DNA from 4 places in the Methylophilus sp. DMC18 genome. Region 3 is predicted to be linked to each of the others. Evidence: predicted binding sites of a transcription regulator. Region 3 holds the regulator's gene; each other region holds the start of a gene.
What was found. Region 3 encodes sigma-54, which starts transcription at its own class of promoters, with help from an activator protein. Its sites were predicted from a motif close to TGGCACNNTTCCTGCT; they were not measured.
Positions count from the first base shown of each region.

Region 1: the regulator sigma-54 is predicted to act here: its motif matches at 5,836-5,851, upstream of ACT53G_RS01055 (CmpA/NrtA family ABC transporter substrate-binding protein).
Region 2: the regulator sigma-54 is predicted to act here: its motif matches at 4,448-4,463, upstream of ACT53G_RS11265 (TorF family putative porin).
Region 4: the regulator sigma-54 is predicted to act here: its motif matches at 2,095-2,110, upstream of nirB (nitrite reductase large subunit NirB).

Region 1 is NZ_JBQUZE010000001.1:214,539-222,213, reverse strand. It holds gene ACT53G_RS01085 (transporter substrate-binding domain-containing protein) at 1-305, shown strand, start outside; gene ACT53G_RS01080 (ANTAR domain-containing response regulator) at 280-969, shown strand; gene ACT53G_RS01075 (nitrate regulatory protein) at 1,032-2,309, shown strand; gene ACT53G_RS01070 (formate/nitrite transporter family protein) at 2,658-3,467, shown strand; gene cynS (cyanase) at 3,530-3,973, shown strand; gene ACT53G_RS01060 (bifunctional protein-serine/threonine kinase/phosphatase) at 3,979-5,769, shown strand; gene ACT53G_RS01055 (CmpA/NrtA family ABC transporter substrate-binding protein) at 6,114-7,415, shown strand; gene ntrB (nitrate ABC transporter permease) at 7,436-7,675, shown strand, end outside.
Region 2 is NZ_JBQUZE010000004.1:272,226-279,900, reverse strand. It holds gene ACT53G_RS11280 (peptidase domain-containing ABC transporter) at 1-1,487, opposite strand, end outside; gene ACT53G_RS11275 (ammonium transporter) at 1,596-2,999, opposite strand; gene glnK (P-II family nitrogen regulator) at 3,015-3,353, opposite strand; gene ACT53G_RS11265 (TorF family putative porin) at 3,414-4,376, opposite strand; gene ACT53G_RS11260 (accessory factor UbiK family protein) at 4,633-4,881, shown strand; gene ACT53G_RS11255 (YifB family Mg chelatase-like AAA ATPase) at 4,927-6,426, shown strand; gene ACT53G_RS11250 (DUF1993 domain-containing protein) at 6,440-6,943, shown strand; gene ACT53G_RS11245 (hypothetical protein) at 6,948-7,355, opposite strand; gene ACT53G_RS11240 (hypothetical protein) at 7,561-7,675, shown strand, end outside.
Region 3 is NZ_JBQUZE010000007.1:4,206-11,880, reverse strand. It holds gene gltA (citrate synthase) at 1-1,095, opposite strand, end outside; gene ACT53G_RS14090 (anhydro-N-acetylmuramic acid kinase) at 1,279-2,406, opposite strand; gene tyrS (tyrosine--tRNA ligase) at 2,531-3,769, shown strand; gene ACT53G_RS14080 (RNA polymerase factor sigma-54) at 3,815-5,359, opposite strand; gene lptB (LPS export ABC transporter ATP-binding protein) at 5,366-6,109, opposite strand; gene lptA (lipopolysaccharide transport periplasmic protein LptA) at 6,118-6,732, opposite strand; gene lptC (LPS export ABC transporter periplasmic protein LptC) at 6,791-7,414, opposite strand; gene ACT53G_RS14060 (KpsF/GutQ family sugar-phosphate isomerase) at 7,440-7,675, opposite strand, start outside.
Region 4 is NZ_JBQUZE010000001.1:196,248-203,922, reverse strand. It holds gene ACT53G_RS01010 (nitrate reductase) at 1-1,909, shown strand, start outside; gene nirB (nitrite reductase large subunit NirB) at 2,393-4,969, shown strand; gene nirD (nitrite reductase small subunit NirD) at 4,985-5,347, shown strand; gene ACT53G_RS00995 (type IV pili methyl-accepting chemotaxis transducer N-terminal domain-containing protein) at 5,382-6,032, shown strand; gene ACT53G_RS00990 (hypothetical protein) at 6,155-6,400, opposite strand; fluoride riboswitch at 6,595-6,679, shown strand; gene ACT53G_RS00985 (LysR family transcriptional regulator) at 6,975-7,675, shown strand, end outside.

The DNA.
Region 1 (7,675 bases), on a different contig from region 3:
CAGCATATTTTCAAACCCACCTGTTTGCCGAAGCGATGCGCGCGGCAGGGAGCGACCAATATGATGCCCTGTTGCCACAGCTACTGGGCCGCGCATTTGACGCGCCGCAAGGCCGTATTGCCATTGATGCCGGCAACCACCATACCCGGCTACACCCGCGCATTGCACGCGTCAATGCGGCTGGCCAGTTCGAGATCATCGCCGGTGGCGGTGCCGCAGCGGTGATCCCCGACCCTTATCTGGTGACGCACCCAGGCGCCAGCTGGAACAACCTGCCTTATGCGGCGGAGTATCGCGTTGGCTGAGTCACCCGCCGCCCCTCACCCTGGTCAGCGCCAGGCCAAGCAGACGCAGGCGCCGCACTCCACGCTGGAGCTGTTCCGCCATTTGCGCCATGCCTGCATCACGATTTTTCATCCTGAGGACGAAAACCGCGAGGTATTGACACAGCAACTGCACCGGATTGGCTGCCAGACGGTCGCGCTATGGCCGCCGGTGGCTGAGCTACCCGCGCAAACCGAGCTGGTGATTTTTCTGCTAGATGCCCAAGCCAGCGCGAAAAAGAAACTGCCGTGGCTGACACCAGAGTCGGCGATCCCGCTGATTGGAGTGCTGGATTATGAAAACCCGACCACGCTGGAGACCGCCACTGCGCTGGGTTGCCATGGCATGCTGGTAAGGCCTCTGCAAGCCAAAGGCTTGCTCTCCACCCTCATCCTGACCATGCATCATTGCCAGCAATTAAAAACCTTGCGCAAACGTAACCAGCGCCTGGAAGAAAAACTGCAGGCGGCAGGCGAAATCAGTGCGGCACAAGCCATGTTGGCGCATGCGCGCGGAATCAGTGCAACCGAGGCTTACAAAGTCCTGCGCGAGCAGGCCATGCTCAAACGCGTGACGGTGGAAGACATTGCACGTGCACTGTTGCAAACCGACGGTCTATTGTCCAATCCAGCCAAACCCCGTTAGAATGCTCGCCCTTGCCAAGCGCATCGATTCTCCTGCGCACAGTTTTTGCTTGAACAAGTCCGATGATGACCGACATTTCCCCCGCACAAACCATTACCCTGGCTAAAATCAGACATATCGAGGAGCTGGAGCGCCTGGATAGCTCAATTACTTTTGTCGAAAGAATTGGGCAGCTCATTCATCAAATTCAGGCTGAACGTGGTGCCAGCTGTCTTTATTTAGCGTCTTCCGGCAAACGCTTCTCGCAGGCACGTGCGGATATCGTCGTGCAAAATCAGCAAATTGAAACTGATTTCAGGCAAGCCTTGCAACAATATCTGGACCGCCATGCGCTGACCGATGCCAAACAGTTGACGCTCATCTCTTGGATTTTGCTGGGTTTGGACCAGCTTAAAAACTTACGTCATCAAATTACGCTACTCAAGATCTCATTTGCGGATTGCATAGAGTCTTATAACCGCTTTATACAAAGCTTGATCTCGCTGATTTTCGAGATCACGGACAGCTCGGTCAACAGCAAGGTCTCCACCAGCTTGCTGACGCTCTACAACCTGGTGCAAGCCAAGGAGTTTGCCGGTCAGGAGCGTGCAGTCGGCTCTTATTTATTTGGCTCAGGCAGCATGCAAAGCGAGCATCAGCAAAAACTGCTGGAATTGATCACACAGCAAAATCGCCATTTTGAACTGTTCAGCCAGTTTGGCGCCCAGGAGCTACAGCAGGCATGGGCGGTCCTGCAAAGCTCACGCCTACAACAGCAGCATGAGCACTTGCGTCACCAGCTGACGGTGGCCAAAGATCAGCAAACGCTCAATACCAGCGCCAGTGATACCTGGTTTGCGTTGTGCAGTGAGCGCCTGAGTGAAATCTGGCTAATTCAATGCCAGCTGGTGCAATCCATGCACCGCATGCTGGCAGAACTTTCTGCCCATGCGAAAAAAGACCTGGCACAAACAAAGCAATATTTGGATGCCATGACGCAAAGCGCTGATCCCAATCATCCCCTGGATAGTAGTTTCTTCAACCTGTCGATTCCGGTCGAGAGTGCGCTGCAATTTCAGGCAAATGAAGCTAGGCATACGGCACCCGTGACTTCTATCATGCAGTTGCTGCAACAGCAATCGCAACAGATTGCCGAGATGGAAGTCACCTTGGCCGATACTAAAAAAGCCTTGTCAGAGCGCAAAGTGATCGAACGCGCCAAAGGCCTGCTAATGCGCAAGTTTGATATTGATGAAATGGAAGCCTACAAACAGTTGCGCAGTACGGCCATGACTCAAAACCGCAAAATTGTGGATATCGCGGAAAACATTCTTGCACAGACACATTTTTCCCGCGATTAACCGCTCAGGATCGGGCATGCGCACCATGCCTGTGCATATACGCGGTGTATATCTACACCTATAAAACCGTAAAATATGGACAAAAACAGCATTAAAACAAAGTGTTATTCGCAATATTAATACATGGCATAACAATTGCTATCAATCAATTAACGCGATTCCAATGGCGGAAGCGCGGGTATAAATAGGTGGTCCCCTGGCTTGTGTTTGAATCCTGGTGATTTGAATACAGCGGGTACCAACCAATTCAGCAATCTGGACAAAGGCGTCCTGACAGTAGACTCAAGCGGGTTGACTGTCAGGACGCCTTTTTGTTTTGGACTCATCCAAGAAAGTAAGAGGTATGCAATGTCTTATCTAGCCCCCGCCGAATTTGTCTCTAAGATGGTAGACGCCGGTGAATCAAAAATTTATATGGCCACGCGTGACACCGTGATTCGCGCCTATATGGCGGGTGCCATTCTGGCGCTGGCCGCTGTGTTTGCAGTGAGTATTGCCTTGGCGACAGAATCTCCTCTGGTAGGAGCTGTCATGTTTCCGGTGGGCTTCAGCATGCTCTACCTGATGGGATTTGACTTGCTGACCGGCGTTTTCATGCTGACTCCGCTGGCCTGGCTGGACAAACGCCCCGGCGTGACCTGGCCGCAAATCCTGCGTAACTGGGGTCTGGTATTTATTGGCAATTTTGCTGGCGCGCTCACGGTGGCCGGGATGATGGCTTTTATCTTCACCTATGGCTTTAATACCGATGGCGGCGCCATCGCCACCAAAGTCGCCGGTATAGGCGAGGCCAGAACACTGGGCTACGCCAAATATGGCCTGGATGGCTGGATCACCATTTTTATCCGTGGCATGTTGTGCAACTGGATGGTGTCGCTGGGCGTGGTGGGGGCCATGATTTCAACCAACGTCAGCGGCAAGGTGATCGCCATGTGGATGCCAATCTTTTTGTTCTTTTTCATGGGCTTTGAGCACTCGGTCGTCAATATGTTTCTGTTTCCATTTGCTTTGATCATGGGCGGCAATTTTTCGATTGCAGACTATCTGGTATGGAATGAAATCCCGACTGCGCTTGGCAATCTGGTGGGCGGCCTGGCCTTTACCGGCCTGACGCTGTATACCACCCATGTGCGCACACAACCCAAACGTAAACTGTAAACAATGCTCGCCTGCTCGTCGTGGCAGTGAGCCCGTCCCACACGATATCAATGGAGTTAATCATGACAAGAGATGAAGTCACAGAACTGATAGTGTTACAAAAAAATGCCTTGCAACTGTCCTGGAAAACACTTGCTGAGGCCATTGGTTTGAGCAAGGAATGGACAACGGCCGCCCTACTTGGCCAAATGACCCTCTCTGCCGAACAAGCCAATACCTTGGGAAAACTGCTACAACTGCCTGGAGAAGCCATAAGCCAACTACAAGTGGTACCTTATAAAGGATCGTTACCCACTGCGGTGCCCTCCGATCCATTAATTTATCGCTTTTACGAACTGATCAGCGTCTACGGCACCACATTTAAGGCCTTGATTCACGAAGAGTTTGGCGATGGCATCATGAGCGCCATTGACTTTAATATGGATTTGCAACGCGAAGCCGACCCTAAAGGCGATCGCGTCAAAATCACCATGAGCGGCAAGTTCCTGCCTTACAAGTCTTACTAAACGGCATGCCTGCCTCTTTGCAGATAGAAAGCGGCGCCTGCTCCGAGGCCGGACGCAAACCAGTCAATCAGGATGCGTTCGGCCTCACCACACAAGACAGCCCGCCTGCTACTGGCAAAGGTTGGGTATTTGCCATTGCCGATGGCATCAGTAGCAGCGATGTCAGCGACCAGGCTAGTACGCTGGCCATTCAGCAGTTTATACAAGATTACGCGCTCACCCCTGTAGAATGGTCAGTCAAGTCTGGTGGGTTGCAAGTCTTACGCAGTATTAATGCCACACTCAATGCGCAGACGTTTCGCAGCCCTTATCGTTTTGACAAAAACAGAGGCTACGTCTGTACCTTTAGCGCCCTGATCATTAAATCACGGGCTATCCATGTATTTCATCTGGGCGATACGCGCATTTACCGTCTCCGTGACCAGCAATTGCAATGCCTGACCGAAGACCACCGTTTCTGGGTCGATGATCAACATAGCTATCTGGCACGCGCCCTGGGCATGAGCCCGCAACCAGAAATTGATTATCACAGCGAGGCCGCGGAAGCAGGCGATGTTTATTTATTGATGTCTGATGGCGTATTTGAACACCTGACCTCAGAAGAAATCTTGCAGGATATCCAAACCGCCAGCGACCTCAATCGTCTCTGCCAGCACTGGGTTAAACTCGCGCATGCACGCGGTAGCGAGGATAACCTGACAGCACTGGCGGTGCGCTTGTTACAACTGCCCGACCATGACATGGCCTCGCTGACACAAAGCATGCAGGCACTCCCCTTTGCCCCGGCCATAGAAGAAGGTAAGCCGTTTGATGGTTACCATATTTTGCGTTGCCTGCATCATAGCCACCGCAGCCATGTTTACCTGGCACGTGACCTGCAAACGGGCACCCAGGTTGCCCTCAAAGTCCCATCGGTGGACCTGTCCGCCGATGCACAGGCACTGGAACGTTTTTACCTCGAAGAATGGGTGGCCAGGCGCATCAGCCATCGCCATATATTACGGCCGTATACGTCAGCTTCTCCGCGCAAGTTTTTATATAGTGTGATGCACTATGTGCCGGGGCAAACCTTACAACAATGGCTGCTGGATCACCCGCAACCATCCCTAGAGACCGTCCGCCAACTGGTGGAACAGATCACCAGCGCCCTGGAAGCCTTTCATCGACTGGAGATGGTCTACCGCGACTTGCAGCCGCAAAATATCCTGGTCGATACCGATGGCCAGATCACCTTGATTGATTTTGGGGCCGTGAGCGTGGCTGGTCTCGAAGAAATGAGCGAGCTAGAAAGCACGGTAACCTTGCCTGGCACGCTGCAATACTCGGCGCCAGAACAGTTTCTGGGATGGCCAGCAACGCCACAATCGGATATTTATGCCTTGGGGGTGATCACTTACCAGTGCCTCACAGGCAAACTGCCCTATGGGACAGAGGTCGCGAAGGTAAAACATCCGCAACACCTGTCACGTTTGTATTACCGGGAGATTCGCTATACACAACCGGCGTTTCCGGCCTGGGTCGACGCCGCCATCGCCCGTGCCGTGCACCCGCAGGCAGAAAAACGTTATGCGCAGGCCTCTGAATTCTTATTTGACCTGCGTAAACCGAATGCAGCCTTTCTGCGTCATGCCCATCCGCCTTTGCTGGAACGTCATCCGCTGGCCTTTTGGCGTGGCTTAAGTCTATTACTGGCGTGTATGGTCATCCTGTTGCTCGGGCTCCTCGCACACCAGCCCAAGTCATGCGCCAATGTTGAGCAGTTCGCACGAAAGCAGTGCAACTATGCCCGGCAATAATATGCCCCTTTACAAAAGAAACTAATATTTTCATTAAAATTCAATCACTTAAAAATAAAATAAAGTTGGCATGCCGTTTGCTAGTGCTTATCTAAGAGCAAGCTGGATCAACGGCGATCCTGTCAAATATGCTCCGTGGCAAATGCCTGATATCAGGTAATTTGCCTAACAACTGAGTTATACCCGTTATTAAATTAATGTAAGTACCGCAGCCTTTTAGCAAAAGGGCTTGCAAGCAAAAGGACAAAGGCGTCCTGAGTGTAGACCACGGTCTGCATTCAGGACGCCTTTTTTGTTTTGTATTTTCCGAACCCCTTTTTCGAATCAAATCTCAAGGAGCCGACATGAGCAGTTCTGACAAAAAAAATGTATCCCCCACCGAGGCAACGCCGGTTGACCAGGTGAACCAGCAACGCCGCCATTTCTTTATGAATACGCTGGCAGGCGCGTTTGGTGCTGCCGCCATGATGAACATGGTGCCTTCCGCCATCCGTAGCCAGGCTTGGGCGGCTGGCTCTGATGCGCCAGAAATCACCGAAGTGAAAGTGGGCTTTATCCCGCTGACGGACTGTGCGCCGATTATTGTCGCCGCGCAAATGGGCTTTGATAAAAAATATGGCATCAAGATTGTGCCGTCTAAAGAAGCTTCGTGGGCAGGCGTACGTGACAAGCTGGTCAATGGTGAATTGCATGCTGCACATGTGTTGTATGGCCTGATCTACGGCGTACAAATGGGCATCGGCGGCCAGCAAAAAGACATGAACGTGCTGATGACGCTGAACAACAACGGCCAGGGCATCACGCTGGCTAACCAGCTTAAGGAAAAAGGCGTGACCAGTGGTGCGACGCTGAAACGTTTGCTGGATAACGAAAACCGCGACTTTACCTTCGCCCAGACCTTCCCCACCGGCACGCACGCCATGTGGTTGTACTACTGGCTGGCGACCTATGGCATCAATCCAATGCAGGACGTGAAAACCATCGTCGTACCGCCGCCACAAATGGTCGCCAACATGCGGATTGGCAATATGGATGGCTACTGCGTGGGCGAACCCTGGAACGCCCGTGCCATTTACGACAAGATCGGCTACACCGTCGCCACCTCACAAGATATCTGGGTAGACCACCCGGAAAAAGTGTTGGGCACCACCGCTGACTTTATCGCCAAGAACCCGAATACCGCGCTGGCCTTGACCAAAGCCATCCTCGAAGCCTCACGCTACATTGATGCGACCAAAAACCGTGCCGAAGTGGCCAAGTTGATCGCAGGCAAAGCTTACGTGAATGCGCCAGAAGAAGTGATTGAAGGTCGCTTCCTCGGCCACTACGACAATGGTATCGGCAAAAAATGGGAAGACCCCAACTACATGAAGTTCTTCAATGACGGCAAGGTCAGCTTCCCTTACCTGTCAGACGGCATGTGGTTCCTGACCCAACACAAACGCTGGGGCTTGCTCAAGTCTGACCCGGATTACCTCGGCGTGGCGAAAAAGGTGAACCGCATTGATATTTATACCGAAGCCGCCAAATCTCTGGGCATTAGCGTGCCGACAGACGTGATGCGCAGCAGCAAGCTGATTGACGGTGTGGTCTGGGATGGTAAAGACCCCAAAGCCTATGCCAACAGCTTCAAGGTTAAAGCGTAATTCTTTCAAGGAGAGTCACCATGAGTGTCGTCAGCTTTAACAAGGAAAAAATCATGCAAAACAGTGAGCAGGCTGCCAAAGCAATGCCAGCCAAGCAAGCAAAACCGGTTGTCGCGGTGGTGAGCCCTCTCTCGGCCACCGCAACAGCAGCCACCCCGGCAAGCAAAAAAGCCGGGGCATGGGCGGCAATGGCCAAACGCGTGTTTGAAGGACTGTTGCCGCCTGTGATTGGCTTGCTGATCTTTGGCGCCATCTGGTCT
Region 2 (7,675 bases), on a different contig from region 3:
ACATCCGGTTGACCCAGCATCGCACGGGCAAGCATTAACCGTTGTAACTGTGTATGCGTCATCGGTGCGCCAAAGTCAGTCAAGACTGTTTCTACCCCATTGGGCAGCTTGCTGATTTCTTGCCACAACCCAAGCACCTGCAGTAACTCAATCACCTGATCAAGTGTCACCTCTGGCCGTTGCAACCTCAGATTATCCAGAATAGAGCCATGCTGCCACTCGACTTTGTTCGCCACGCCAATCCGGTCACGCAAATGTGCCAGGTCAAGCTGGCGCACATCAATGTCGTTGTAGCTGACATGTCCTTGCAGCGGCTGCCTCATACCGGTGATCAGCTCCAGCAACGTCGTTTTACCGCTGCCTAAGCCACCGATCAACGCCAGGCTCTCACCACGTTGCAAGTGAAAACTCAGGTTGCTGACCAAAGCAGCTTGATCCGCGTGTTGAAAAGTCAGCTGATGCACCTTCAGGGTAGTGTAGCCTTCCTGACCTGACTGATGCTCCCCAGAGCGCTCTACAGGCAAGGTTTCCAGCACACCAAGTTTATCGACCGCCGCAAGCAGATCATAGAAATACTCCAGCTTGGTCACAAATCGCACAAACGCAGAAAGCACCCCAAAAATAATCAGCTCTGCGGCAACAAACTGGCCCAGATTGATCTGGCCTTTAATCACCAGTGTCCCGCCTAATATCAGCATGCCCGTACCAATCAAGGCATAGAGGCCCACCGCGCCTATCAGTTGCATCATGAGTACTTTAAAGTGCTTGGTCCTGACTTGCAGATAGCCTTCTGCAAGCTGCGCGGTATTCGCCGTGTTGCGCTGAGTCGCACCATAAAACTTTGAGAGCCATTTATTGCGGGCAATGGTTTCCAGCCAGGCCGCCATTTCATATTTGGCTTTAGACTCTTTGATCGATGTCTCTTCAGCCTGTTTACCCAAGCCAAAAATAATCACCCACAACACAATCAGCATGAGGATCACCAAAATGCCAAAATACAGACTATAAAAAAGCAGCACAATGCTGCCGATGATGCCTTGCAACAAGGCGGTCAAGCCAACCGTGAGCAAAGTCGCCATCGATTTCTGCACGGTTTGAATATCAAAATAACGATTCACCAGTTCTACCGGATTGAATTTGTCATACACAGAAATATGAATTTGCCCGGTATTTTGCGCAATCTGTAAGCTATACCGTACAAAAAGCCGTCGCTGAATCATCTCAACCAGAAAACTCTCAATCGCATAAATCGCACCAGACAACGCCAGCAAACAAAACAGGATAAACCCCACTACGTACAGCGGCTGCAATACGCCGCCCATGGTGACGATATTCACCATCGCCTGCACGGCAACAGGAGTCGCGATACCCAGCACACCGTAAGCCGCAGTTAAATAAAACAGCAGCAAAATGTCCTGTTTTTCAAATGAGAGTAATTTGACGACTCTTTGAAAAGGGCTGAGAGATGTTGTATGAATGTTTGCCATAATAAGAATTGTTGTTAACTAGGCCCTGTAAATGGATAACAACCGTTTATATTAGTTCCCAAAAAAAAACGGCTCTAACTAGAGCCGTTTCTTTATACCACACAACGATTACAAGCTGTAAGCACGTTCACCATGTTCAGTCGTGTCCAGACCTTCGCGCTCATATTCTTCACTCACGCGCAGACCGACAACCGCATCTACCACTTTGTAAAGAATGACGCTCACAATACCTGTCCAGATCAAGGTCACGACCACTGCGATGATCTGAGTAGAGACCTGACCACCCATCGTCACACCTTCTGCGTAACCAACACCACCCAAACCTGGTGACATCAACACGCCAGTGCCCACCGCACCCCAGATACCGGCCAAGCCGTGCACACCGAACACATCCAGTGAGTCATCGTAGCCCAGCGCACCTTTCAGTTTGGTCACACCCCACAGGCTGACAAAGCTGGCAGTGAAGCCAAGGATGATAGAACCCATCGGGCCGATAAAGCCGCAAGCAGGCGTAATCGCAACCAAACCAGCCACTGCACCAGAAGCGGCACCCAGCATGCTTGGCTTACCTCTGAACAACCATTCAGCAAAAATCCAGCCCAGTACAGCAGAACCGGTAGCCAATTGTGTATTGATCAGCACCATACCGGCAATGCCATCAGCAGCCAGTTCACTACCGACGTTAAAGCCAAACCAACCTACCCACAGCAAGGAAGCACCAATCATGGTCATCACCAGGTTGTGCGGAGGCATGGCTTCTTTACCGTAACCAATACGTTTGCCCAACATGATGGCACCAATCAAGGCAGCGATACCAGCGTTGATATGTACGACAGTACCACCAGCAAAGTCTTTGGCACCCAGCTCTGCCAGGTAACCACCGCCCCATACCATGTGTGCGATTGGGATGTAGGCAAAAGTCACCCACAATGCCGTGAACAACAATACAGCAGAGAACTTCATACGCTCAGCAAAACCACCAACAATCAACCCCGGTGTAATGGCAGCAAATGTCAGCTGGAAGGTCAAGAATACATACTCTGGAATCGTGCCAGACAAACTAGCAGGTGTAATACCCGCCAGAAACGCCTTGCTTAATCCACCGACAATCATGTTACCTTCGCTGAAAGCCATGCTGTAACCATACGCAGCCCACAATACAGAAATCATAGAGAAGACAACAAACACTTGCATCAGCACTGACAACATATTTTTCTGACGTACCAAACCGCCGTAGAACAACGCCAGGCCAGGAATCGTCATCAAAATCACCAGCACAGTGGCAACAATCATAAACGCGGTATTACCCACATCCAGCGTCGGGGCTGGTGCTGCTTCAGCAGCAGGGGCAGCTTCGGCCGCTGCAGGCGCTTCGGCCGCAGGTGCCGCATCAGTAGAAACGGTTTCTTGTACTGTGATGGTTTCGGTCACAGTTTCTTCTGCATAACTGACTGGGCTTGCCGCCAGACCCATCACGGCGACCAGCGATAATATGGAAAGAATTTTCTTCATAACAGAAGCCCTTTCTTATAGCGCATCCGGACCGGTTTCGCCGGTACGTATACGGTAAACTTGTTCCAAATCGAAGACAAAGACTTTGCCATCGCCGATTTTGCCTGTTGCGGCTGCTTTTTCAATCGCGTCTACGACCTGATCCAGCATGTCATCTTTGATCGCAACTTCGAGTTTAACTTTAGGCAAAAAATCTACGACATATTCAGCACCACGATACAACTCAGTGTGCCCTTTTTGACGGCCAAATCCTTTGACTTCAGTGACAGTGATGCCTTGTACGCCGATATTGGACAAAGCCTCACGCACCTCATCAAGCTTGAATGGCTTGATTATTGCGGATACAAATTTCATTTGCTTCTCCCGTTGTTAACTCTGGCAGGCACATGCCCGCCAGATCTAAAACTTGCTTACTTAGAATGTACGGCCTAATGTTAAAACTAAACGACCATCATTCAGGTTTTTGCTTTCAACTGCGCCGTTAGTGCCTTTACCATTAAAGCTTGAGCCGCCGTAGCCTCTGTAACCCCAGTAGCGTGAGTTATCAGACTCAATCCAATACACACCCGCATTCCAGCCTTCTGTAGCACCGATTTTGAATGCTTTGCTTAAGCCGATTTTCCAGTCTGTGTAGTCTGGGTCAGTTGCTTTAGAAAGAGAATCGCTAGGCAAGTTAATGCCGTCGGTGGAGAACGTTCTATCAAGTTTACCAGAGACGTTCAAACGCCCAACGTGAGCAATCAGAGTCAAATCCCACCATGGCAATGGATAAGCAGCGTTCAGCTCAACATAGGTTGAACCTTTAGTACTGCCATCCCAACCAGTAGACTTATCTGCACCAAACCAATCGGTCAGAGTGTACGACAGTTTTGCACTGATCCAGTCATAAGAAACACCAACGTTTGCTTCGTAAGTATCCCAACGCCCACCCCCTGGAGTCAAAGGTCTGTTTGGGTCTGGGTTACCATTACTATCAACTGTAGTAGAGCCTCTGTATTTTTTCCATGAACCACCTGGATACAGGTAGCCGTAAATACCAACGGTGTAGCCTAATTTCTCTACGGTTGGAATCGTACCGTTATAACCGGCATAGATATCAATTTCAGTAGTGGCATCAGGATAGGTATTTGGTGTTACACCAGAACCCCAAAGGCCAGTATAGAAACCGCTGGAATGCGTAATATCCATACCGCCTTGCACGGTTGGCTTATGCCAGGATTGTGAAATACCACGGAAGTAGTAGTCAGATACCACACCGATGTTACCAGTGGCAGTCCAGTCAGATTTGGCTTCTTCCTTGGCTTCTTCAGCTGCGTATGAAACTTGTGCAAATGACATTGCACTCAATACTGCTGTGAGCAAAATAGATTGACGCATTTATAGGTCCTCTCTCTGTGAAAATCTTGATCAAATTGTTGTAAACGAGAATGAAACAACATTGACCTAAAAGCAAGGCACGTGCCAACCCACATAGCTATTAAAAATCAATATCTTAATTAAAATACTTAAATTAAATACTTACATTAGCAACACAACAACATGTTTTTAATTGAAAACACATAAAAATCAACCATTTACACCCCTTTTTTCGAGGGCCTTACATGCTAAAATGTGATCCCAAGGAGAGCCTGCCATGCTATTTTCAAATGAAAAAATTAAAGAATTATCTTTTAAAATCAAACAACTAATTGATTCAAGCCCCATTTCAGAGCTTGAAAGCAACTTGCATGCACTAATTCAGGGCATGCTCCCCAAAATGGAACTTGTTTCGCGCGAGGAATTTGATATTCAGGCCGCTTTGCTGGCACGCACGCAGCAACAATTAAAACAGCTTGAAGAAAAAATCAGCCAGCTAGAACAAGCCAATGCCGCCAGAAAGTAAAATTTAATTTACAATTGTTAGCATTCTTTGGTGCGGGAGTGCTACATGAGTTTGGCCGTGTTATACAGTCGGGCCCTGAGTGGGATGGATGCACCAGAAGTGGTGGTAGAAGTGCATCTCGCCAATGGCCTGCCCAGCTTCACTATCGTCGGGCTGCCAGAAACCGAAGTGAAAGAGAGCAAAGACCGGGTTAGGGCAGCGATTCAAACCGCACAGTTTGAATTCCCGGCGCGGCGGATTACAGTTAACCTGGCACCGGCAGATCTGCCCAAAGAGGGGGGCCGCTACGATTTACCGATTGCGCTTGGGATTCTGGCAGCCTCCGGGCAATTACCTAAACAAGCGCTGGCCAACTATGTCATCGCTGGTGAGCTGGCATTAACAGGCGAGTTAAGGCCGATACGCGGCGCCCTGGCGATGACTTACCAACTGATTCAGGGCCCGGCGCACAAAAGGGCGGCGATTTTGCCCCAGGAGAGTGCGCATGAGGCAAGCCTGGTTGAGGGGTGTTCCATTTTTGCCGCGAATAGCCTGCTTGAAGTCTGTGCCCATCTGTCTGGCAAACAATCGCTGCCCCCTCACCCGCTGGTGCTGTCAGAATCCTCGTTAAGCTTTCCGGATTATCTCGAAGTCAAAGGTCAATTACGCGCCAAGCGCGCCCTGGAAATTGCCGCGGCGGGCCAACATAGTTTATTGATGAGCGGCCCGCCAGGCACAGGCAAAAGCATGCTGGCGAACCGGTTTAATAGCATTCTGCCAGACATGACTACGCAGGAAGCGCTGGAAAGTGCGGCAATTTTGTCACTGACCGGCCAGTTTCCGGCCAGCCAATGGAAAAAGCGGCCATTCAGGGCGCCACATCACACCGCCTCTGCCGTGGCACTGGTGGGTGGCGGCAGTGTGCCCAGACCCGGAGAAATCAGCCTCGCCCATCACGGCGTATTATTTTTGGATGAGCTGCCTGAGTTCGACAGGAAAGTGCTGGAGGTGCTCCGCGAGCCGCTGGAAAGTGGCAATATCACCATTTCTCGGGCAGCCAGACAGGCAACTTTCCCGGCCCAGTTTCAATTGCTTGCAGCGATGAATCCTTGTCCATGTGGCTATTACGGGCACTATAACCAACGCTGCCGCTGTACGCCTGAGCAAATTCTGCGCTATAAAAACAAACTTTCCGGCCCGCTGCTGGACAGGATAGACATGAATATTGATGTACCAGCACTAAAACCAGAAGAGTTGTCACATGACCATCATGGTGAACAGAGTGCGGCCATTCGTGCACGCGTGATTCAGGCGCGAGAGCGTCAACTGACCCGCCAACAGAAACCGAATGCAGCCTTGGGTGCGCTCGAAATTTCCACCCATTGCCAATTGGGTGACCAGGCGAATCACTTACTGCAAATGGCGGTGCAAAAGTTTTCACTGTCTGCCCGCAGCTATCACCGCATCCTCAAGGTCGCAAGAACCATTGCTGACCTGGCCCAGGCCGAATACATTCTGGATAAGCACATTGCAGAGGCGCTACAATATCGGCGTCATGACTATTGAAAGCGTATTCCACATGCAACTTTATGATGCCAGTATCGCCCCGCTGATTCGTAACCTGCAAAATCTCGAGCACATTCTGCGGCAAGGGGAAGCCTATGCAGAACAGAAAAAAGTCGCACCAGAAGTGCTACTGAATAGCCGTTTGTATGTGGACATGTACCCATTAACCAAACAGGTGCAACTGGTGAGCGACATGAGTAAAGGGGCGGGTGGACGACTGGCAGGCATAGACATTCCGCAATATGCGGATGATGAAGCGAGTTTTGAACAGCTCTACGCCAGAATCGCCAAGACAGTCGCGTTTCTCGAAGCCATCAAGCCTTCACAGCTGGAAGGCGCCGAGCATAAAGAAGTGGTGTTAACCATACGTAAAGTGGATCTGACCTTCACCGGCTTGGATTATCTCGAAAAATGGGTCATGCCCAATGTGTATTTTCATGTCACCACGGCATACAACATTTTGCGCCATATTGGGGTGCCACTGGGCAAAACCGACTACCTGGGTCAAAAGCGCTGATGCCTCAAGGCCGTTTGCGCCAGTAGCCCGGTTGCTGGTCTGACTGCAACATGGCTTTACGGCGCAATGTCTCATAGGCTTCGCTGTCTGAAATTCCTTGGGCAGAGGCCATCGCTTTCGCCTGCTTGTTCGCGGCAACCACCCAGTCAGGATTTTCCTGATAGCTCCGGTCTTGCATGCAATGCTCCAACACGCGTGACTGTCTAGCCGCTTTTTCCAGCTTCTGGAAGGGTAGTTGCTCTGGTAACGCGGCCGCTGCCTTACTAGCAATCAAATCACACTCATTGATGGTATGAGCCAACGCATTTTGCGCAGGTGCAGACGCTGGCAACTGCAGCGATTGCCAATACCAATACCCCACTGCCGCCAGCATGGCCATCAACACAACCCACATAAACCGACTCGCACGCATGCATCCGACTCCTTTTTGTTGTTCAACCCTGCCAATATTTTAAGCCAAACCGGCCGACAGCCCTTATAAAAGCTGGATTACTTCATTAAAGCGTCATACAAGACCATTAACATAGATTTAAATGATCGCATGAACAAATTAATTCAAGAATGGAAACCTGATGACGTTAATACAAGTATACATAAACAGAACTAAAGGACGCCCCATGAAAGACTTGCAACAAGACGAGCCGCTGACTTATACCGCCAGCATGCCAGAATTGATGACGGCGCAGGACATTATGTATCTGGCTGAAGATATCACTGCAGACAGCAACATTC
Region 3 (7,675 bases):
GAAGTCCACGTTTGGATAGAGTTTGCGCGAAACGAAGTATTCGTCCTCAAGCGCAATTTTTTCCAGTTCCATCGCCAGTTTGAACATCGGGTCATCGTGCAGGCCCAGTTCATTGAGCACTTCATGGCAGGTTTTTCGCATGATAGAAGCGCGGGGGTCCATGTTGCGATAAACGCGGTGACCAAAGCCCATCAGGCGGAAGCTGTCGGTTTTGTCTTTGGCTCGTTTGATAAATTCGCCGATGCGGCTGACGTCGCCGATTTCTTCCAGCATGTTAAGTGTGGCTTCGTTGGCGCCACCGTGTGAGGGGCCCCATAGCGAGGCGATGCCGGCTGCGATGCAGGCAAACGGGTTGGCGCCGCTGGAGCCGACCAGACGCACGGTAGAGGTAGAAGCATTTTGCTCGTGATCTGCGTGCAGAATCAGAATCCGCTCAAACGCACGGGCCAGAATCGGGTTGGGCACATAGTCTTCACAGGGCGTGGCGAACATCATGTGCATAAAGTTTTCGGCGTAGCCCAATTTGTTTTTGGGATACATGAATGGCTGGCCGATGTTGTACTTATAGCTCCAGGCGGCAATGGTGGGAACTTTGGCCAGCAGACGCATGGCAGCCACTTTACGTGATTCCGGGTCGGACACATTGTTGTTGTCTGGATAGAAGGCCGCCATGGCGCCTACGACCGCGATCATGACCGCCATCGGGTGCGCATCGCGGCGGAACCCACGAAATACATTGCTCATCTGGTCGTGCAACATGGTGTGTTCGCTGATGGTGCTCACGAATTCTTCACGTTGATTGTTATCCGGCAGTTCGCCGTGCAGCAACAGGTGCGAGACCTCAAGGAAGTCACAGTTCTCGGCCAGTTGCTCAATCGGATAGCCACGGTAGTAAAGCAACCCTTTTTCACCATCAATAAAGGTAATGCCAGATGTACACGATGCGGTAGACATGAAGCCAGGATCAAACGTGAAATAACCATGTTTGCCCAGGCTGCGGATATCAATCACATCCGTGCCCAGTGAGCCTTTTAATACTGGTAGCTCAATTGCGCTACTATCGTTGTCAAATGTAATGGTCGCCTTGGTAGCCATAACGTACTCAGTCTTTAATCAAGTTGGTTAAATTATACGCAATCGTTTTGTTTTATCACCGCTTGTGCGGTGACTGTCGCGGAAAAGTTAAAAAAACAATCAAAAGCCTGCACCAGATGTAATCAAGTCACTGGTGCGTTTGCACTGCTTTTGGGAATCATTGCTACGCGTCGTTGCCGGTGCTTAGTTGGGGTAAACGGCACCCAGAATGCGTGGCCCCGCCGCGCCGGTGACAGCGGCCAAATTGCCTGGCAAATGATCTACACAGCGTTGCGCCAGCCAGGCAAAGGCGACCGCTTCCACCCAGTCCACGCCAACGCCCAATTGATCCGTCAGCTGTATGGACTGGCCAGACAGCGCCTGCAGTCTATTCAGCAAGGCCAGATTATGGGCACCACCCCCACAGACGTAGACTTCCTGAGCCCCTGGGCAGAATCGCGTCAGTGCATCGGTGATGCTCACTGCTGTTAACTCAAGCAAAGTACGCGCCACATTTTGTGCACTGTCGGGATACTGATGCAGCAGTTGCATTAACCAGGTGTCGTTAAACAGGTCACGTCCCGTACTTTTGGGCGCGGCCAGTGCAAAATAAGGATCGGCCAACATGGCATTGAGCAAGTCTGGATTAATTTTCCCGCCCGCTGCCCAGTGCCCGCCCGCATCATAGGGCTGGCCTGTGTGTTGCTGCGTCCAGGCATCCATGAGCAGGTTGCCGGGTCCCGAGTCAAAGCCTGTGACTTGTCCGTGTGCTGGCAGATCACTCAAGTTGGCAATGCCGCCGATATTAATGACGACGCGATGCCTGTCTGCACTCGTAAACACCGCCTGGTGAAAGGCCGGCACTAACGGTGCACCTTGGCCGCCAGCGGCAATATCGCGACTTCTGAAGTCGCCAATGACCGTGATCCCTGTTAATTCTGCCAAGCGGGCATGGTTGCCCAATTGTATGGTGTATGCCATGCCCTCTGCCAGTGTCGGACAGTGCCGGATGGTCTGGCCATGGCAACCGATGGCTGTCACGGCCTCGGCACGGATGTCGGCGAGCTTAAGCAGTTGCTTGACGGCTTGCGCGTAGAGTTCTGCGAGCTGGTTAGCAACCACTGCGGCCTCGTGTAACTCGTTATTGGCGGGCGTGTGCAAGGCCAGTAGGCGCTGTTTAAGCGCGTCAGGGTAGGGCAGAAAATAGGTGGCCGTTTGTGTCAGTTGCTCGCCCCGTTGCGAGGTGAGCACGGCATCCACCCCGTCCAGGCTGGTACCGGACATCAGTCCAATAAACAAACGTGGCTGGGAGCGATCGGCAGAAACTTGCATGGGTGTCATTTTAACACTGCTCCAGCCGCGCTTACAGAAATGCATGGGATTACGTTAAAATAGCTGTTTTACTTATTTGAGACGGTGCCATCAGTGCGCATCGTTGTATTTGACGGATACCCGCATGACCGATACCAAACAACCCTCATCTGAAGTGCCAGCATTGAGCCCAGAAATTGCCAAGGCGTTGGCCATTATCAAGCGTGGCGCAGATGAGTTACTGATCGAGCAGGAGCTGGTCGAGAAACTGAAAACAGGCAAGCCGTTACGTGTGAAAGCAGGCTTTGACCCTACCGCGCCCGACTTGCACCTGGGTCATACCGTCCTCATTAATAAATTGCGCCAGTTGCAGGATCTGGGCCATCAGATTTTATTCCTGATCGGTGACTTTACCGGCATGATTGGTGACCCGACTGGCAAAAGCGCCACCCGTCCACCCTTAACCGTGGAGCAGGTCAAGGCCAACGCCGATACCTATGCCGCACAAGTCTTCAAGATTCTTGATCCTGCCAAAACCGAAATTGTCTTTAACTCCAACTGGTTAAGTGAACTTGGCGCGGCGGGGATGATTAAACTGGCTGCCAGCCATACCGTGGCCCGCATGCTGGAGCGCGATGACTTCTCCAAACGCTTCAAGGGTAATCAACCGATTGCGATTCACGAGTTTCTGTACCCGTTACTGCAAGGATATGATTCGGTCGCCCTGCAAGCGGATCTTGAGCTCGGTGGTACCGACCAGAAGTTTAACCTGCTCATGGGGCGTGAGTTGCAAAAGCAGGCCGGCCAGTCGCAGCAATGTGTGCTGATGATGCCGCTGCTGGAAGGGTTGGATGGCGTCAATAAAATGTCTAAATCACTCGGTAACTACATTGGCATTAGCGAGGCGCCAGAGACTATTTTTGCCAAGATCATGTCGATTTCAGATGAACTGATGTGGCGCTATATTGATTTGCTGTCTTTTGCGACGCTGGAAACCATTGCCGAATGGAAGGCGCAAGTCGCCAGCGGTGAAAATCCCCGCAATATCAAGGTCGGCTTTGCCCAAGAAATTGTGGCGCGTTTCCATGGTCAAGCCGCGGCTGAAAAAGCCTTGCAGGACTTCCAGACCCGTGCCAAAGGCGGCATCCCGGATGACGTGCCCGAAGTTGAAGTGACCATTGAAGGCGAGAGCATCGGCATTAGCCAATTGTTAAAACAGGCGGGCTTGGTTGAAAGCACCAGTGAAGCCATGCGCGCAGTGCAGCAAGGCGGCGTCAAGCTCGACAGCGTCAAGGTGGATGATAAGAATCTGCCTTTGACTAAAGGTGTGACAGTGATCGCCCAGGTGGGTAAACGTAAATTTGCCAAGATCACAATCAGGTGATTTGAGCTGAGAAACAAAAAAGGCCGCATCTGCGGCCTTTTTTGTTTAGAGCGTTTTGCGCAAGTTCGCGGGCGGAATATTCAGGGACTCGCGATATTTGGCTATGGTACGGCGGGCAACGACGATACCTTGTTGTGCCAGTGTGTCGGTGATCTGGTTGTCCGACAAAGGCTTTTTCGGGTTTTCTTCGGCCACCATTTGCTTGATCAAGGCGCGGATAGCGGTGGCAGAGCAGGAGCCGCCTGCATCTGTGGCCACCGAGCTGCCAAAGAAGTATTTGAGTTCATAGACGCCACGCGGTGTGAGCATATACTTATGTGTGGTGACGCGGGAAACTGTGCTTTCATGCAAGTCGAGTTCTTCGGCGATTTCACGCAGCACCAGTGGCCGCATGGCAATTTCACCATGTTCAAAGAAGTTGCGCTGGCGATCTACAATGGCTTGTGACACGCGCAAAATGGTCGAGAAGCGCTGCTGGATATTTTTAATCATCCACTTGGCTTCCTGCATCTGGCTTTGCAGGTATTGGCCTGAACTCTCGCGGTTGCGCTTGAGGATGTCCGCATACATCTGGTTGATGCGCAGTTTGGGGATCACGCCATCATTTAAGGAGGCGACCCAAATGCCCTTGATTTTTTTAACCACCACATCGTGCTGGATAAAGTGATCGTGACTAAAGCTGGAAAACTCGCTGCCGGGTCTGGGGTTTTGCTGGCGGATCAGGTGCTGCGCCGCCTTGAGTACCGCTTCATCGCAACCAAGCACCTTGCGCAGTTTGACAAAGTCTTTGTTGGCCAGCAGCGCCAGGTGGTCTTTGGCAATGGCAATGGCAGTTTGCAAGTGTGGCGTTTCTTGCGGCAAACGCGTCAGTTGCAAGAGCAGGCACTCGCGTAAATCGCGCGCACCAACGCCTACAGGGTCCAGATTCTGGATCAGCTTGAGGGCGGTTTCCAGTTCCAGCAGCTCGACCTCAAGTTCGAGCGGCAAGTGCTCTACAATCTCCTGCAGATCTTGCTCCAGATAGCCATCATCAGTGATGCTATCCAGTAGCAGTTTGACCAGGCTCATGTCTCGTTGCGACAAATGTGCCAGTTGTATCTGGTCAATCAGATGCTCGCGCAAACTGATGCTGGTGGTTTCCTGTCTGGAAAAGTCACTGTCTTCGTCTTCCTGATGATTGCGTCCGGCTTCGTCCCAGTTGCTGGTGCTGCCAAACTCTTCATAATCATCTTCAAACTCTGGCGGCGTGAATTCCTCGTTTAAATTGGGCAGGTCGCTCTCGCTCCCGCCCAGCTCATCGTGCAAGTCTTCACGCAGACTTTCTGCCGGTGCGGTGATCTCTTGCTGTGTTGCCATGTCAAACGAGCTGGCATCTGTCGGCTCAGCTTCTACAGTGGGGGGAGGCGGTGTGTTATCTTCAAACTCGCCTTCTTCACCGTCTGACATTTCCAGTAACGGGTTTTCCTGCAGGATGGTTTCCAGTTCCTGGTTCAGTTCCAGCGTGGAAAGTTGCAGCAAACGGATCGATTGCTGCAGCTGCGGCGTCAGCGCCAGATTTTGCGAAATACGTAATTGCAGGTTCTGTTTCATGACGGATTACAGCCTAAAATTCTTGCCCAGATACACTTCACGCACACCTTCGTTCTGAATGATTTCATCGGGCGTGCCTGCTGCAAACACAGCGCCTTCATTGACAATATAAGCGCGGTCACAGATATCCAGCGTTTCGCGCACATTGTGGTCGGTGATTAAAATACCAATATTCTGACTGCTCAGGTAGCGGATGATTTTCTGGATTTCGATCACCGCAATCGGATCAATCCCGGCGAACGGTTCATCCAGCAAAATAAATTTAGGGTCAGTGGCCAGGCAGCGCGCAATTTCAACGCGTCGACGTTCGCCACCAGACAAGCTGACGGCCTGACTGTTGCGGATGTGCTGGATATGCAATTGATCCAGCAAGGACTCAAGCCTCGCCTCACGCTGCTCTTCCGTATAGGGACGGGTTTCAAGAATGGCGAGGATGTTGTCGGTTACGCTGAGCTTGCGAAAAATGGATGCTTCTTGGGGCAGATAAGCCAGGCCCATGCGCGCGCGCTCATGCATGGGCGCGCGGCTCACGTCGGCGCCATTCAGCGTAATGTTGCCTTCATCCAGCGCAACCAACCCGACAATCATGTAAAAGCTGGTGGTTTTGCCTGCCCCGTTGGGACCCAGCAAGCCGATCACTTCGCCACTGCGTAACTCAAGCGTCGTGTTTTTGACGACGGTACGGCCCTGATAGGTTTTTTTCAGGCGGTTGACCTGCAAATGGTTCTGATCTGCTGCCATGGTTTCCATCTTTATGCTTACTCTTTGCCTTGCTCACCAGTGTTTTCGGCAGGGGCAGGTTCGACCTTGAGTTGCAAGGAGCGATTCATCCGTAACCCCTGTTGAGAGGTTGGCTTGTTGTCAATGACAGGCGGTGTGGTTTTATTTTTAGGCTGTATGGTGGCCTTGACGCGGCTGCCAGCCGTTCCGTTCGGGTTGGCTTTTGTGCCGCCAATCACCTCGGCATACTCGGCGTTGGCGTCGTAGCTAATGTAGTCCCCGGTCACGATGTCTTCACCACGTTTAACCCAGGCATTGGTATACAGTTGCACTTTATCCATGCGGGCGTTGTATTCGATACGTTGACCACTGCCTTGCATCCACTCGTCTTTACCGGTGCGTTTTTGCTTGAATGTGGTGGGGTTGCCGGTACAGGTGCTATGTTGAAAGCCGTCCTGATCCTCGCGTACGATCATTTTGTCCGCCTTGATTTGCAAGGTGCCCTGATTAAGAATCACGTTGCCCGTGTAGATACTGATTTTTTTAGCATCGTTCACGGTCACGGTATCCGCCTCAAGCTCTATTGGTTGATCTCGGTCGGATTCTTCGGCCAGCACACTCAGCGGCATGGACAATAGCGCCCATACGCTCATGCAGATCGCTAAAAATAAGGGCTTGTGCGTGTTCAACTCATTTCTCCATAATCAACGGTCATTGGCGTTCTGTGTTTGACGCCTGGGCCGGGCTTGCCAAATTGCTGGCGACGGGTGGACGCTCATAATGCACATGCACCCGGTTAAACAATTGCATGGTATCAGCCCGGTTATCAAAACGCATGCCCGTGCCTGTAATCACTGTCGCAGGTTTTTGGCGGATGACCACCGGCTGGTCTGTGTGTGCCACCTCGGTGTCCGGCTCCAGCCAAAGCCGCTCGGTTTGCATTTGTGTTTCTGGCTTGGTGGCAGAGGCTTGGCGGATCACCTTGACCTGTTTGCTAAACTCCACCAGTTTACCATTGGCGGAAACACGTCCTTGCTGACCATAAATTTGCGTGTAAGGCTTGTTCAGGCCAAACTGGGTAAAGCGTGGCCGCTGCAATTCTGTATAGTCATTGGCAGGAAAGTGGCGCATTTTTGCGGCCGCCAGTACATATTTGGTATTACCGGACGCATCCGTGCGGGTACTCACAAAGTTGTACAACATGTAGTCCGGCGCTTGGCGATTAAGTATGTTCATTTTGAGTGCTTGCTCTTGTACATTCTGGTTAATCCAGAAGGTCAGCAGCGCCAGCAACAGCATTAACGCAATCGGCAACAAAATGGGGTGTTTAAGCATGCCTGAATTCTAATGCCTGTTTAAGCTAAACGACTTTGGCTTTCAATAAGTCATGCATATTGAATGCCCCTACCAACTGCCCTTGGGCATCTACTGCCAAAAAGCCATTTATTTTGTGGTGCTCCATCATGTTAACTGCTTCAACCGCCATCTGATTCGTCTCCAGCAAATACGGCTGTTTGTTCATCACGGTATCAATGGATGCCTGTGGATTGTTCTTGCCCTGCATAAACAAGCGGCGCAAATCGCCATCGGTAAAAA
Region 4 (7,675 bases), on a different contig from region 3:
GATGGTAGCCGATATTTGTGGCGTGCCTGAGGCCGATATCATTCAGGCCGCCAAGTGGTTTGGTGCGGGCCCGACCTTGTCCATGTATTGCATGGGGCTGAACCAGTCCATCCATGGCACTGAAAAAAATGCCGCGCTGATCAACCTGCATCTGGCCACCGGTCAGATCGGCAAGCCCGGCGCAGGCCCATTCTCGCTGACCGGTCAACCCAACGCCATGGGTGGCCGCGAAGTCGGCGGGATGGCCAACCTGCTGTCGGGCCACCGCGACCTCGCCAATGCCGAACACCGTGCAGAAGTCGCGCGCTTGTGGGGCGTGCCCGACGTCCCGGCCGCGCCGGGCAAAACCGCGGTAGAGATGTTTGAGGCGGTTAAAAGCGGCGAGATCAAGGCGATCTGGATTGCCTGCACCAACCCCGCCCACTCCATGCCAGACCTCAACAATGTGTTGGCCTCCCTGCAACAGGCTGAGCTGGTCGTGTTGCAAGATGCGTTTAACAATACCGACAGCAATGTCTATGCGGATGTATTTCTGCCTGCCTCGACCTGGGGCGAAAAAGAAGGCACGGTCACCAATTCGGAGCGCCGCATCACGCGCGTGCAGCCAGCCGCCCCCAAGCCGGGTGAAGCCCGTCATGACTGGGAGGCAGTGGTCGACTTTGCCCACCGTTTGGCACAAAAACTGGGTAAACCAGACACCCTGTTTAACTACCCGAATACCGAAACCATTTTTAACGAGCACCGTGAAAGCACGCGTGGCCGCGACCTTGATATCACTGGCTTGAGTTACCAGATTCTGGAAACCCGCGGGCCACAACAATGGCCGTTTAAATCGGGCGCCAGCCAGGGCGAAGCCCGCTTGTACACCGATGGCGTGTTCCAGAAACCGGGCGGTAAGGCGCATTTTGTCAGCGCGGTGTACAAGCCGACCGCCGACAAGCCGGACGCGCGCCATCCCTTCCGCCTGCTGACCGGCCGCCTGCGCGACCAGTGGCATGGCATGAGCCGTACCGGCACCCTGGCGCAGCTTTACAACCACGTCGAAGAGCCCGTGGTCTCCATGCATGCCGATGACATGCAACGTCGCCAGATCAGCGAGGGCGACATCGTTAAACTGAGTAACAAGCGCGGTGAGTTAATCATCAAGGTACAGCAATCCGACGAAGTCAAACCGGCGGAGCTGTTTATTCCCATGCACTGGGGCAGCCAGTTTATGCACGGCTTGGGCGTGAATGTGTTGATGCCACCGGCTTTTGATAAAACCTCCAAGCAACCGGAACTCAAGCATACGGCGGTCAAGATCGAAAAGTTGAGCTTGCCCTGGCAAATGACGGTGATGCGCAGCTGCAACGACCTGCACTTGCTCGCCGACATCCGCGCGCTGTTGGTGGCCTTTGATTACGCCACCGTGGGACTGTATGGCCGTGGCAACGGCATGCTGATTCTGCGCGCGGCGCACCACGCTGCCCCGGATAGCCAACTGATCGCCCGGCTGGATCAGTTGCTTGGCATGGTCGAAGATGCGCCCATGCTACGGCTGGATGATGTCAAACGCGGCATCAGTAAACGCATTCTGGTCGAGCAAGGCCAAGTCAGTGCGGTGCGCCTGATTGGTGAAATGCTGGCCGCAGACTGGCTCAAGCAAGTCATGCTCGAAGGCCAGTTCACCGATGAATTGCGCAAATGGGCACTGGCGCCGCTGGCAGCCCCACCCACCGGACAAAAATCACGCGGCAAGATCGTCTGTAACTGCCTGGATGTCTCAGAAAACGAGATTATCGAGACCTGTCAAATGGGAGCGGATTTACCGACGCTGCAAGCCAAGCTGAAATGTGGCACCAGTTGCGGCTCCTGCGTGCCGGAACTCAAGCGGCTGGTCAAACTGCATGGCAAAACCCATGCGGGATAAGGACATCACGCGCGCACCTGAATGCAGTTGAACGCCTGTCGGCACAGGATTGCGCCAAGAATGGTGCAATCCTGTGCACATGCCTCATTAGCGTGCACCAGACCAATGGCAGATGGATAGCACGGTGCCCGCAAGCTCAAACATACACGCAAGCTTGCAGATAAAACACATCAGGAACAATGACTTAGCATAAATCCTGATTCATCTGCGCCCCCATCCTGGCGGTTGGCATGCCAATTGCTTTTTTTATCACAAAGTGGCGTTTTATCATGCCATTTTTAAATCAGAGATTTTCCATCGTCGGCAAATCTCATACTGGACAACGGCGTCCATAGCTTGTTTCGCAGGATTGCAATGTGCAATCGCGGCATAGGCTATGGACGCCGTTTTTGTTTTTAGGCTTTGAGTTTGATAACGCAATGCTCGCAACTGACATGAAAAACAACGTGACACTGCCTGCTTGCATCTGATTAGGAATACAAGATGAATCAACACACACGCATCCTCGTCGTCGGCAACGGCATGGTGGGACACTACTTTGTGCAAGAACTGGTGAAACGCCACCCTGACCTTGCCGCCGCCAACCTGCAAGTGACCGTGCTAGGCGAAGAACCACGCCCGGCTTATGACCGCGTGCACCTCTCCAGTTTTTTCTCGGGCAGCACGGCGGAAGACCTGTCGCTGGTCGAGCCTGGGTTTTATGAACGGCCAGGCCTGACGTTACGCCTGAATGCGCGCGTCAGCCAGATTGACCGCCACCAGCATACCGTGACACTGACAGACGACACGATCTTGCCCTACGACAAACTGGTGCTGGCGACTGGCTCTTATCCATTTGTCCCTGCTGTCGCCGGGCGTGACCGTGAAAACTGTTTTGTCTACCGCACCATTGAAGACCTCGAAGCCATGACAGCAGCAGGCAAAACCGCCAAGAGCGGCGTGGTGGTCGGCGGTGGCCTACTGGGCCTGGAATGTGCCAAGGCATTGAAAGACATGGGCCTGGAAACCCATGTGGTTGAATTTGCGCCCCGTTTGATGGCGGTGCAAGTAGACGAAGCGGGCGGCAAAGTGCTGCGCAGCAAAATTGAGGAGCTGGGTGTACACGTGCACACCAGCCGCAATACCACGGCGATTGTCGATGGAGCGACTGCACGCCACCGCATGGTGTTTTTTGATGACACCTGGCTGGAAACCGACATGATCGTGTTCTCTGCCGGGATCCGTCCACGCGATGAACTGGCACGTGAATCCGGCCTGGCCATCGGCGCGCGTGGCGGTATCGCCATTGATGACTTTTCCCGCTCCAGTGACCACAATATTTACGCCATCGGCGAATGTGCCAGCTGGAACGACGAGATGTTCGGCCTGGTCGCCCCTGGCTATGACATGGCCCGTACTGCCTGCGCACACCTGCTGGGTGAAACATCGACCACTTTCCAGGGCGCAGATATGAGCACCAAGCTCAAACTGATGGGGGTGGACGTTGCCAGCGTGGGCGATGCCCATGGCAAAACCCATGGCTGCCGAAGCTACCAGTACACCGATGAGGTGCGCAATATCTACAAAAAAATCGTCGTCAGCGAAGATGGCAAAAAACTGCTGGGCGCCGTGCTGATTGGCAATGCCGATGAATACGGCACGCTGCAACAGATGACCATCAACGAAATGCCGCTGCCGGAAAATCCTGAATTCCTGATTCTGCCAGCCAGTGATGGCAAGGAAAAACCTGGCCTGGGCGTGGATGCCCTGCCGGATACCGCGGTGCTGTGTTCTTGCAATAATGTCAGTAAGGGCGCGATTGGCGAAGCGGTGGCGGCTGGCAATTGCAGCATAGGCGCCATCAAGTCCTGCACCAAAGCCGGTACCGCCTGTGGTGGCTGCGTGCCGTTGGTGACGCAGGTGATGAAAGCACAGATGGTGAAACTGGGCATGACCGTCAACAATCACCTGTGCGAACACTTCCCCTACTCGCGCCAGGAGCTTTACCACCTGGTACGTGTGGGCCAGATCAAATCGTTTGACGAGTTACTGCATAAACACGGCCAGGGCCTGGGCTGCGATATCTGCAAACCCACCGCCGCTAGCATTCTGGCCTCATGCTGGAACGAATTTATCCTGAAAAAAGACCTGGCGTCCTTGCAGGATTCCAATGACTACTTCTTGGGCAACATCCAGAAAGACGGCAGCTACTCGGTGGTGCCACGCATGCCGGGCGGCGAAGTCACGCCTGATGGCCTGATCGCCATCGGCCAGATCGCGAAAAAATATGGCTTGTATACCAAGGTCACCGGCGGCGCACGCGTGGACATGTTTGGCGCCCGCGTGGAGCAATTACCCAATATCTGGGAAGAGTTGATTGCTGCCGGCTTTGAATCTGGTCATGCCTACGGCAAATCGTTACGTACCGTCAAAAGCTGTGTCGGCTCCACCTGGTGCCGGTATGGCGTGGATGACAGTGTCGGCCTGGCCGTGCAGCTGGAGAACCGTTACAAAGGCCTGCGCGCCCCACACAAAATCAAGTTTGGTGTCTCGGGCTGCACGCGTGAATGCGCCGAAGCGCAAGGCAAGGATGTGGGGTTGATTGCGACTGAAAATGGCTGGAACCTCTATGTGTGCGGCAATGGTGGCATGAAGCCACGCCATGCCGAGCTGCTTGCAAGCGACCTCAGCAAAGAAGACGCCATCCGCATGATAGACCGCTTCCTGATGTTCTATATCCGCACGGCTGACCGCCTGCAACGCACCAGCACCTGGCGTGATAACCTCGAAGGCGGCCTGGATTACCTCAAGCAAGTCGTGATTGAGGATTCGTTAGGGCTGGGCGCTGAACTGGAATCCCAAATGCAACACGTGGTAGACAACTATCAGGACGAGTGGAAAACCGCCGTTACTGACCCCGAAGTGCGCAAGCGCTTCCGCAGCTTCGTCAATAGTGTGGCAGGTGACGACAATATTGTCTTCGTCAATGAGCGCAACCAGATCCGCCCGGCCACGCCCGCAGAAAAACAGCAGACCGCACCTGCCGCCAAGGTCATCCCCATCCTGGCAGCAACAGAGTAATCAAGGAAACCGTCTATGAATCAGTTACAAGCAACAAACGCCCAGCCTGCCGAGGCAGGCGCATGGCACCCAGTGTGCGCACTCGAGGATATCTGGCCGAATATGGGGGTCTGTGCCCTGATTGAAGGCCAACAAATTGCTATTTTCCGCCTTAAAGACGACCAGCTCTACGCGCTGGATAATCACGACCCGCATAGCGAGGCCAATGTGCTATCCCGCGGCCTGGTCGGTGATTTGGGCGGCGAGCCTGTAGTCGCCTCGCCGATTTACAAGCATCACTACCAGCTACGCACTGGCCTCTGTCTTGAGGACGCAACCGTGTGTCTGAATGTTTACCCGGTCGAAGTCAGGGATGGCAAGATATGGGTGCAACGATAACCAGGGTGACTCAGAGGACAGACCGATGCACGCCATGAAAAAGACCGACAAACCCGGCCAGCACACCATCCTGAATAGTGACCGCATGGTGGCGCTGATCAACCTTTCTGGCCGCCAGCGCATGTTGTCGCAACGGATCGTGCTCAACCTGATGATGAGTACGCACCACCCAGAAGCGCTGGCCCATGCTAAAGAAGCGCTGGCCTTGTTTAGCCAGACGCATACACTTCTGGTCAAAGGCAACCATGAGTATCCCGGTGTTTATTTTGCCGCGCTGGAAAAAGTATTGTTTGGCCCGGAAGATAACGAGGCCAAAATCCGGCAATTTATTCAACATTGCCAACAGGCGATTAGCGCCTGCGAAAGTAATCAGGGTCTGCCTGCAGCCATGATCCCCTTGCTGGGCGAAGAGGCCAGCTTGATCGTGGCCGTCCTCAACCAGATTACGGTCACGTACGAAAATGAATCCAAACACTGCGAACTGCTCAGACGCAAAAAGCAGGAAAACCTGATGAGCAGCATCCAGAAGATCGCCAAAGAAGCCAAGATTGTTTCATTTAACGCGCAGGTCATCGCCGCACGGTCTGGCGACGCCGGCAAGGAGTTTGCCGTGGTCGCCAGCGTCATGACCGACATCACCAATGAAATTGAACAACTGGTGGCTAAAGCGCTGGTGAGTGATTAACGCCATAAAAACACCATCACCATCAGCGCTGATGGATGATGGTGATTTGTTTGCGGGCGAACGGCAGTGCCAGTCACTGTCGTCGCGCATTATGCGGGGATGACGCAATCATTCCCCATGGGTTAGCCGTGGTGTTCATGGGCAGCAGCCACTTGATGCTGTGACTGCACATTATTTTCCATCACTTGCTCGATAAAGGGATTCTGGCTGAGGCTATCATCAGACGCACTTTGTGCGCTGGCCTGGCTCGATTCAAACTTGGTATGCAGCATCGTTTCAACCGCGTTCAAATCTGTGGCGTTTGAGTTGTCGGCCGCAAAACCAGCGACTGAAAAAGACAACAGAACAAGGGTAGATAACAGTTTCATTTTTGACTCCTAGTGATAAACAACAGTACGTTGTGAGGTGAAATTTACGCGGAGTCTGGGAGGAAATGAAATTGTTTGTTTGAATGGATTTATTCAAACAAACAATGGAACCTTTGGCGTCTTACGGCGAGCTTACAAAGGCTTAAATAGGGAGGAGATTCCCTTGACGATAGATTGATGCCCATCTAATATCAAACCCCATAGGAGATGACATTCCTCCTTGGGAGTCGCGAGTAAATACTTCCTCAACCGCCCAGTGCTGATGATGTCTACACGAACCCGGGACGGGGGGTGTAGACACGACCATACGCCTTGTCCTGATATTGAAACCAAGCTTGGGACAAGTCTCTTGAAATTGACACCAGTTCACACACCACAGACCTTGTTACGTCAACATTCGGTTCGGATTTCCTGTCCGCCGCAACCCTATCCGCCTGTCTTGCCCAAGCCGGGGCCTGACCCTGCGCCGCCACCGGAATGATGAGATGCATGCCCCACCATTCGTTTTGACCAATGTGGAAAAGATTGCCTGCCAGCGCCTCTGACCCCACACTCAGCCAAGGACCGATAAGCCATGAACTTACGTGATTTGAAGTATTTATTAGCCGTCTCTGAATATAAAAACTTTAGCAAGGCGGCTGAACATTGTGCAACCACGCAGCCCACTTTGAGCAATCAGATCAGAAAGCTGGAAAACTATCTGGAGGTGGAGATCTTTGAAAGAGGCACGCATTTTGTGCGCGTCACCCCTGTGGGAGAAAAGATTATTGAGGCGGCCACGCAGGTGATCGAGCATGCAAACCAGATTGTTCACATTGCTCGTGAAGCCAGGCAGCATGCCTCTGCCAAGCTCACCTTTGGCAGTTTTCCGTCTCTTGGGCATGCCCTGCCACTGCAATACATCTTCCATCTAAAACAGCAGTTCAAGCCATTTAAAGTGCAACATGTGGAAGAAGATGTGGATGTGCTCATCGATTTATTGGTGAATCAGGAAATTGATTTTGCCTTACTGCCATTGCCGGTCACGCATGCCAGTCTGATGGGCATCAAACTGCTGGATGACCCGTTGTACGTAGTCGTGCCCAGCCATCATGCCTATGCCTCATGCAAAAGCCTGCAACTCAGTGATTTAAACCAGCAACCCCTGCTGTTTCTGGTGGAGGATCAGTCGCATTACCGGCAAATTCTGGAGCATTTTGATGCCAATTTTGCCCGGCAGCATTTGGACAAAGATGATGATTTCAAGGCGGTGAGTTTTGAAGCGCTCAGGATGAT